Regions from separate parts of the Erwinia sp. 2186 genome, predicted to be linked through region 2. Evidence: predicted binding sites of a transcription regulator. Region 2 holds the regulator's gene; the other holds the start of a gene.
What was found. The regulator CRP, encoded in region 2, controls carbon source genes, mostly activating them, when cyclic AMP is high. The targets are predictions, from matches to a motif close to ATGTGANNNNNNTCACAT.

Region 1 (4,710 bases), 180 kb from region 2:
GGTACGGTCGCGGGCATAGGCTTCGGCATCGGCGATCTGCCACTGTTGTGCGGTTTTCAGGTGCTTAGCCTGGCTGGCCTCGACAAACGGCGCCAGCACTTCATCAATGCGGTTGATGGTGGTGCCGCCGTAAATATGGCTGGCAACCTGCGCGATGATTTGCGCCGTAACGGCTGTCGCGGTGGAAATGGATTTTGGGGGTTCAATCTCGGCATTGCCCATCTTAAAGCCGTGCGTCAGCATCCCTTTCAGGTCGATCAGCATACAGTTGAACATCGGAAAGAACGGCGAGTAATCCAGGTCATGGTAATGGAGTTCGCCACGTTCATGCGCCATCACCACATCTCGCGGCAAAATATGCTGTGAGGCATAATGCTTAGCCACGATCCCCGCCAGCAGATCGCGCTGCGTTGGGATCACCTTGCTGTCTTTGTTGGCGTTTTCGTTCAACAGGGCGGGGTTACTTTGCTCAACCAGGCCGCGAATGGCGGTATTCAGTTTGCCCCGCAGTTCGCGGGCGATGTCGCGATCGTGGCGATATTCGATGTAGGTCCGGGCCAGTTCGGGATAGCGCCCGGCCATCAGCTGGTTTTCAACCGCGCGCTGGATATCATGAATATCCAGACAGTCCTGTTGCTGAAGCTGCTGGCAAATCTGCACCGTTACCTCAGCGCAATATTCCTGATCCTCAATCCCTGCCGCGTGCGCCGCGCCTTTGATTGCATCGCCGATGCGCGTTGCATCAAACGGCATACTGCAGCCATCACGTTTAATCACCCTCACCACGTATCATCCCTCGCAAAAATCTATATATGGATTTAAGCAGGCATGATAAACGCTATATGTAGTGATTTTTGGAGTTTAACTGCCAGTTTGTTGACCTGGCGCAAGTGTTCAGCAAAGTCTTAAGAACGCACGGTTAGCGTCCCGGAAAGGGGCGCGGACCATGCCTGATGCAGGGAGACGTTAGCGGGATGTCAGCCGGTTTATTGCCACTCCGCCAGCAGTAAATCAATCGCCATTAACACACCATAACGCGCCAGTTTTTGCCCGGCAGGCAGGGCAATCAGATGCTGTGACATTGCCGCCAGCGGGCTGGAGGCTGGAGCAAGGGTGACGATCGGCAAACCGTGCTCGCGCGCCTGTAACACCGCCGCTTGCAGCATGATATCGGCTTCATCGGTGGTCAGCACCAGCAGCGCGTGATCGTCGCTTAGCGTGGCGGCCGTCATCCGCATCAGATTACTTTCCTGGCAAAGGGTGGTCATGATGCCCGCTTCCAGCAGACGATGCTGCAGCTCACTGGCAAACGGCGCATCCTGATTGCCCATCGCAAATAGCGTCACGCTGCGGGCTTTTTTAAGACAGGCAGCGGCCAGGCTGAAGGCGTGGGTATCGCTGGTTTGCAGCTGCGTTTGCAGCGCCTGCTCAACGCCTGCAAGCGTCTGCTGCCATGCGGCAGGCAGATTAGTGGCCTCTCTGGCCGGCAGATAGCGTGAATGGCTGGTGCTGGCCTGAGCCAGCTTCATCCTCAGCTCACGGATATCTTCACAGCCCACCGATTTGGCAAAGCGCGTGATCGTCGCCGGGCTGACGCCGGAGCGGGTCGCAAGCTGTTCAATCGAGGCGGACGAGGCGAAGTCGACATCTTCCAGCACCGCACGGGCAACCTTCGCTTCCTGCTGGCTCAGCTCGTTCAGGCGGCGGCGGATCTGGAACAGAATATCGCTGAAGTCTTCCCGGCCAATCGAGCGCGCAAACCGCTTGAGCATATCCGGGCCGATGCCGGCCTTAGCGGCGAGCTTCTCCAGCGCGGTGGTGGTCGAAAAATCGATATCCCCGGTGACGGCAGGCGCAACGCTATTCTCGTCGACCTGTTTGCTGTTCAGGGCCCGCAACTGCGCCATAAAATCATTCAAATCTTTGCATCCTACCGAGCGTGCGAAAGCCGTCAGCGTCTCAGCACTGACCCCTGCCTTCGTGGCCAGCTGTTCAATACTGGCCTGAGAAGTAAACGTTAAGTTATCCAGCACAAAGCGCGCGACCCGCGACTGTGGGGCGGGAAAGCGAGCCTGTGCTGTTTGCAACTGCCAGAGAATATCCAGAACCGTTATGCCTTTGACGTTTATCACCAGAGAACTGTTTTACCATCATATGCTAATGAAAAACTTTTTCACAAGGGGGTTTTTAGCGTGAAAGGGAGGGTTTTTCAATTAAGGTAATGATTTTTATCGATTATTAAATATACCCACTCCGATCGCGATCTGTGAAAATCTATCCAGATCACATTCATGAAAATTATTTTCATAAAGCATTTATTCTATCCTGATGATTATTAACGGCTTTCAAAAAACATCAGCAAATCCTATGTCCCGGGGGTATTTACAGAACGATCGGCTTCAGGCTTATATTCTTCCACGCCATCACAGGAGGAAAGCTGATGCGAATCGTATTGTGTTGTGCCGCTGGAATGTCCACCAGCATGCTGGTCACTAAGATGAAAGCCGAAGCGCAAAAGCGCGCGCTGCAGATTGATATCGAAGCCGTCCCGGTGGCCAGTTTCGAACAGGAACTGGCTGGCGCGGATATCGTTCTGCTCGGCCCGCAGGTTCAGTATGAAGCCGCACGACTTCAGGCGCTGGCTGCTCCACAGGGCAAGCAGGTCGCCGTTATCGATATGCTGGATTACGGCATGATGCGCGGTGACAACGTACTGGATAAAGCTCTGGCGCTGATGGGAGCCTAATCCCTCACTTCCCTTTTTATTTATCGCTGTTACGCGCTGCCTTTGCAGCGTGCGGCTTACTGCACTTTTTTTTCGTCAAAGAGGAATTTTTATGTCACTGGAAAATCTGATCATGGAGTTGCTGGTCAGGGCTGGAAGCGCCCGAAGCCATGCGCTTTGCGCTCTGCAAAATGCCCGAAGCGGGGATTTTATCGCCGCCGATCTCGCGATGGCGGCCGCCAAAGAGTCGGTCAACGAAGCCCACCACATCCAGACCGAACTGATCGGCATGGATGAAGGCTGCGGCAAAGTGCCGGTGACCTTAATCACCGTCCACGCTCAGGATCACCTGATGAATGCGATGCTGATCCAGGATCTGGCGACGGATTTCATCACCCTCTATCGCCGTTTACCGCAGGAGGTCAGTCATGCTTAAGATCGCAGTCGTTGGCGGTGGCAGCAGCTATACGCCCGAATTGATGGAAGGTCTGATCCAGCGCTATCAACAGCTGCCAATCACCGAACTGGCGCTGGTGGATGTGGAAGCCGGGCGCGAGAAGGTGGAAGCGATCGCCGCACTCGCCCGCCGGATGCTCAGGCACAAAGGGCTGGAGCAGGTCAACGTCAGCGTTCACTTCGAGCTGGATGACGCCATCCGGGGTGCCAGCTTTGTGCTGACGCAGCTGCGGGTTGGGCAGTTAGCCGCCCGCGCGGCCGACGAACGGTTGGGGCTGAAATATGGTTTGCTGGGACAGGAAACCACCGGCGTTGGCGGCTTTGCCAAAGCGCTGCGGACCATTCCGGTCATGCTGAACGTGGCGCGCAAGGTGGAAGAGCTGGCGCCGGACGCCTTTATCATCAACTTCACCAACCCGGCGGGGATTGTTACCGAAGCCGTGTCTCGCTACAGCCGGGCAAAAATCATCGGCCTGTGCAACGTGCCTATCACCATGCACCACATGATTGCCGATATGCTTGCCGTGCCTTATCAGGAGCTGTCGCTGCGCTTTGCCGGGCTGAATCATATGGTCTGGGTGCACAAGGTCAGCCGGTTGGGTGAAGACCTGACGGCGAAGGCGATCGACCTGCTGTGTGATGGCAACGCCCTGTCGATGAACAACATCAAGGATTTACCGTGGCCGCCGGCGTTCCTGAAAGCGCTGGGCGCAATTCCCTGTCCTTACCATCGCTACTTTTATCAAACCGCCGCGATGATCGAAGAAGAAGTTGAGGCAGCAAAATCTCGCGGTACCCGAGCCGAACAGGTGATGAAAGTCGAAGCCGAGCTCTTTGCGCTGTATGCCGATCCGCAGCTGGACACCAAGCCCGAGCAGCTTAGCTTCCGTGGCGGCGCGCACTATTCGGAAGTGGCCGTGGAACTTATCAGCGCAATCTATACCAACGCCGGCAAAGAGCTGGTGGTGAACTGCCGCAATAACGGGGCGATTCAGGGACTGGCGGATGATGCGGTGGTTGAAACCAACTGCCTGATTGACGCCCAGGGCGCGCATCCGCTGGCGTTTGGCCGCCTGCCGCCGGCCATGAATGGCCTGACGCAACAGGTCAAAGACTTTGAAAGGCTGACCATCGAAGCCGCGGTCAAAGGCGATCGTCAGAGCGCGCTGCTGGCGCTGGTAACCAATCCACTGATTGGAAATCTCGCCAGTGCTGAAGCGTTGCTGGAAGATGTGCTGACGCTAAACAAACCGTATCTGCCGCAATTTAACTGATGTGAAAAACACCGGCGACGAACCGGTGATGGGGGTGTCTGTGACCGTGAAAAAAACATTCATTGAGCGTTATGTCCTGCCCGTAGCGCTGAAAGTCGCCGGGCAAAAGCATGTGCTGTCGGTGCGTGACGGCATCATTTTGAATATGCCGTTTATGCTGATAGGCTCTTTCTTCCTGATATTTGCCTATCTACCGATCCCCGCCTGGGGGCATCTGATGGCTGACCTGTTTGGCGATAGCTGGCGGGACAAGCT
Region 2 (4,710 bases):
CTGAGTGGCTCAGCTCCCGATCCGCGCCTGCCGTTCTCCGCACCATTCTGCTTACGTCGACTTCCTTAACCGTCGGGACAACCAGCGCCCATGATGCGGCCGCGCGCTCCACGCCAGTGACGAGATGGTGTGCATCACGCTGAGGTGCCCCAGGATCCGCTTCACATGCCTTTCCAGGATGGTCACCGGCCCCTGATTCAACTCCATCTGCGTATCCAGCACGTTCGCTTCTGAGCTCGGCCCGTCATACTCCAGCCGCTGTTGGCAACGCTGCAACGCAACCTCACAGGCCTGCAGATAACGCTCCGCCAGCGACGAGGTCAGCATGGTGTGTTCCCGCGCCAGCGTGGTCATGGCATTGATATGCTCGACGATAAACTGGCTGTGCGTCACCCACAGTTTCATATCCGCCAGATAGCTGGGATCAAAGCCTGGCTCCTGCATCGACTGATTGAGCGAGTTGAACAGGGCGTTGTGCGCCTGATTAACGCGGATACGCTGATAGGCCAGCTTTACCGGGTCCTGTTCATTCCCCAGCAATAACCGCAGCGCATCCTGATAGGTTTCCAGCGCGTCATGCGCATTCTGCCGCAGCAACCCGCTTTGCCATTGCGGCCACAACCAGATGGTACCGCCGAAGGCAATCAGGCAACCCATCAGCGTATCCAGTAAACGCGGCAGCAGGAAGTCTGCGCCGTTAAGCGAGAGCAGCTGCAACGAATACACGGCGGTGACCGTAAAGCCAATCATCGCAAAGCCGTAGAATTTACGGATAAACAGGTAGCTGATAAGGGTGATGGCTAACATCACCAGCAGCACGATGGATTCGGGTGCCTGCAGGCGCAAGGTCACCGCGGCAATCACCAGCCCGGCCAGCGTGCCCAGCGCACGGTGCTGGATGCGGACGCGGGTTGCGCTGTAACCGTTCTGGCTGACAAACATGACCGTCATCAGGATCCAGTAGGGTTTGGGCAGATTAAAGAACAGCGCCAGCGAACTGGCAAAGGTGAGCATCACCGCGAAGCGGGCGGCGGTGCGCAAGGCGGCCGATTTCAGCGACAAATAGCTTCTGATGGCCGGCAGCAGCGGCAGTCGGCGCTGCCGGTCAGCCATCAAATCGCGCTGATAAAGGGGACGCTGGGTACGCAGCACCCGACCAATGCGGCTGAAGTGGTAATAGCAGAAGGTGCCCACCGGGTTATCCGGATTCTGCCGTGAGATCTTCTCCAGCGCCTGAAGCTGCTTATCCATGGTGAAGCGCTCGGGCAGCTTGTGGTAGAGGATATCGTCGGCCAGTTCACGCAGCCTGGCAGCGATGGTCTGCGCGTTCCAGCGGATCACCGCTTCGGCATGGCTTTGCTCCACCAGCTTTTGTACTTCTTCCGGCTGATGCAGGCTGACGGAGATGTGCTCCTGCAAATCCAGCGCGATTTGAAACGCGCGGGTCAGCCGCTTGTGGTGATTGTTGTTGGTGGCTGACAGCATATGCATCTGCTGATAGCAGGTGGTGATCAGGTCGACCGCTTTTTGCTGGCGCGCCAGCAGCGGAGGCAGGGCTTTCTCCGGATCGGTGAGTTTGGTCAGCAGGGTGTATTTCGCTTCGCAGTAACCCGCCAGCTCGCGATAGAGCAGGCTTAAGGTTTCCCGCAGCGGCTGCTCTTTCCACAGCCAGAACCAGACCCAGTTGAACACGCCGTACCAGATGGTGCCGAGCACGTAGAGCATCGGCGGTTCCCACACCGGCATGCGTCCTGCCAGGCTAAGGGTGAAGATTGCGGCTATCAGCGAGCCGGGCAGCAGGCGGCCATGCAGCGGGCTGATTTCACCGGTGACGCCCAGCAGCATCGCCATCGAAAACAGGATCACGGGCAGGGGAACGTGGTGACCGGCAAGATACTGGATCAGGAAACTGCTGAAGGCGAACAGGCTTCCGCCAACGATCAGGCGTTTGAAAAAGCGCTTATGAGGAGTATCAAGGCCAGCGAGGTTGCAACAGGCAGGGACTAAGGAAAACAGCAACCCTTTTTGCAAGTCGCCCAGTAGCCATCCCATCGCTACCGGTAAACAGAGCACCAGCGTCTGGCGCAATGCGTAGTTGATCTCCGGGTGATAAATCAGTCGACGCCACATCACTCCACACCAAATAAAAAGGCGCAACACCAGGTGTTGCGCCGTGGATCAGAGCCGATTAGCGAGTGCCGTAGACAACGATAGTTTTACCGTGTGCCGAGATCAGGTTCTGATCTTCCAGCATCTTCAAAATGCGTCCCACTGTTTCACGAGAACAGCCAACGATTTGCCCAATTTCCTGGCGGGTGATCTTGATCTGCATCCCATCCGGGTGCGTCATGGCGTCCGGTTGTTTTGCCAGGTTCAGCAAGGTCTGCGCGATGCGACCCGTCACATCGAGGAAAGCTAAATTGCCCACTTTCTCAGAAGTGACCTGCAAGCGATTCGCCATCTGTGCAGACAGGCGCATCAGAATGTCAGGGTTAACCTGGATCAGCTGACGGAATTTTTTGTAAGAGATTTCAGCCACTTCACAGGCTGTCTTCGCGCGTACCCACGCGCTACGCTCCTGACCTTCTTCAAACAGGCCAAGCTCGCCAATAAAGTCGCCCTGATTGAGGTAAGACAGGATCATCTCTTTGCCTTCTTCATCCTTGATAAGCACCGCTACTGAACCTTTGACGATATAGTAGAGGGTTTCTGCCTTTTCACCCTGATGAATCAGCGTGCTCTTGGATGGATACTTATGAATATGGCAATGAGACAGGAACCATTCAAGTGTCGGGTCTGTTTGCGGTTTGCCGAGAACCATTCGCTGTTATCCTCTGTTGTAATCGTGCCTAAATACAGGGGCAGAGTTCCCTGCCAGGCGTTGAAATAGTCAAGCGTTTCCCATCAGGAAATTTATTCGGGCCTCTGTTAAAAGCCTGGCTCGTTATGCGATTCGTTTCGTCGTGCCTGTAGAGTACTGACGAAAATATTACAGCTTTGTTTGTAGCACAGCTTTCAACGAGTGTCTTGTGTTGTCTCGCTTCAGCATAGTGCGAAAATTGCCGCATTGCCGTTTTTCTGCCTAAAGCGTAATCTGGCGATAACTGAATGAATTAGAGGAAATTGTTATGCAGGCTCGAGTCAAGTGGGTTGAAGGGTTAACGTTTTTGGGAGAATCCTCATCCGGGCATCAGGTTCTGATGGACGGAAATGCGGGCGATAAAGCCCCGAGCCCGATGGAGATGGTGTTGATGGCCGCGGGCGGATGCAGCGCAATCGACGTGGTTTCCATTCTGCAGAAGGGCCGCCACGACGTAAAGGATTGCGAAGTGAAGCTCAGCTCCGAACGCCGTGAAGAGGCCCCGCGCCTGTTCACCCACATCAATCTGCACTTTATCGTCACCGGCGTGGCCTTAGGCGATAAAGCGGTGTCGCGTGCCGTCGATCTCTCCGCGGAGAAATATTGCTCGGTGGCACTGATGCTGGGCAAGGGCGTGGAAATCACCCACAGCTATGAAGTGATTGAGTTACCGGCGTAAGTCATCCCATCAAAGCCCTAAGCCCCGTGCCCGCGGGGCTTACTCTATTTTCTTACCCTGGATCAGACGCTTCACCAGCGGCCCCATAATCAGCTCCATCGCCAGCCCCATCTTGCCGCCCGGCACCACCAGCGTATTAATGTGCGAGATAAAGGATCCCTGCAGCATCGACAGCAAATACGGGAAGTCGATATCTTCCAGCGCCTGGAAATGGATCACCACAAAGCTTTCATCCAGCGACGGGATACCGCGCGCCGCGAACGGGTTAGAGGTATCCACCGTCGGCACACGCTGGAAGTTAATGTGCGTGCGGGAGAACTGCGGCGTAATAAAGTTGATGTAATCCTCCATGGATCGCACCACCGAATCCATCACCGCTTCGCGTGAGTGGCCGCGTTCGCTGGTATCGCGCACCAGTTTCTGGATCCACTCCAGGTTCACGATCGGTACCACGCCAACCAGCAAATCAACCTGCTGCGAGACATTGTTCTGCGGCGTCACCACGCCGCCATGCAGCCCTTCATAAAACAGCACGTCGGTCGGTTCCGGCAGGGGTTGCCACGGCGTAAAGGTTCCCGGAACCTGATTCCAGGGGACCGCTTCATCATAGGTGTGCAGATATTTGCGGGATTTGCCGCTGCCTGACCGGCCATATTCCGCGAAGGTCTGTTCGAGCAGGGCGAAGTCATTGGCTTCCGGGCCGAAATAGCTGATATGGCGGCCCATATCGCGCGCTTTACGGATCGCCATATCCATTTCAGGACGGGTATAACGGTGAAAGCTGTCGCCTTCGACTTCGGCGGCATGCAGATTCAGCTGCTGGAAAATTTTTCTGAAGGCCAGGCTGGTGGTGGTGGTTCCCGCCCCGCTGGAGCCGGTGACGGCAATAACCGGATGTTTGGCTGACATGCGCATACCTCCCTGAGTAAAGTCACATCGATCACGCATTGGTACCATGTTTCGCGCACGGGTGTCATCTTTGCCACTCTCTGATGCCAAAAAAGCAACGCTGCGCCGCATTTTTGCTGCTTCAATTCGGCCACGAATATCCGCAGACTGACAAAAATGATGCAGGAGAAGGTGCCAGATGAATATGCCGTCGTCACGCTGGTGGTGGGATCTTTCCACCCGAGAATTCAGTGAGCTGGACATGGATAAAGTGATCGCGGTG

Region 1: a site for CRP is predicted at 2,272-2,289, ahead of ACXKZG_RS02860 (PTS sugar transporter subunit IIB). Genes of this name have one in related genera too.

What each region holds. Positions count from the first base shown of each region.
Region 1 covers NZ_CM173824.1:599,768-604,477, forward strand. Annotated here, with positions in the region: gene nrdD (anaerobic ribonucleoside-triphosphate reductase) at 1-753, opposite strand, end outside; gene ACXKZG_RS02855 (MurR/RpiR family transcriptional regulator) at 987-2,132, opposite strand; gene ACXKZG_RS02860 (PTS sugar transporter subunit IIB) at 2,441-2,746, shown strand; gene ACXKZG_RS02865 (PTS lactose/cellobiose transporter subunit IIA) at 2,838-3,161, shown strand; gene ACXKZG_RS02870 (6-phospho-beta-glucosidase) at 3,154-4,455, shown strand; gene celB (PTS cellobiose transporter subunit IIC) at 4,484-4,710, shown strand, end outside.
Region 2 covers NZ_CM173824.1:423,823-428,532, forward strand. Annotated here, with positions in the region: gene ACXKZG_RS01895 (YccS/YhfK family putative transporter) at 52-2,130, opposite strand; gene crp (cAMP-activated global transcriptional regulator CRP) at 2,189-2,821, opposite strand; gene ACXKZG_RS01905 (OsmC family protein) at 3,129-3,539, shown strand; gene ACXKZG_RS01910 (phosphoribulokinase) at 3,579-4,448, opposite strand; gene ACXKZG_RS01915 (creatininase family protein) at 4,627-4,710, shown strand, end outside.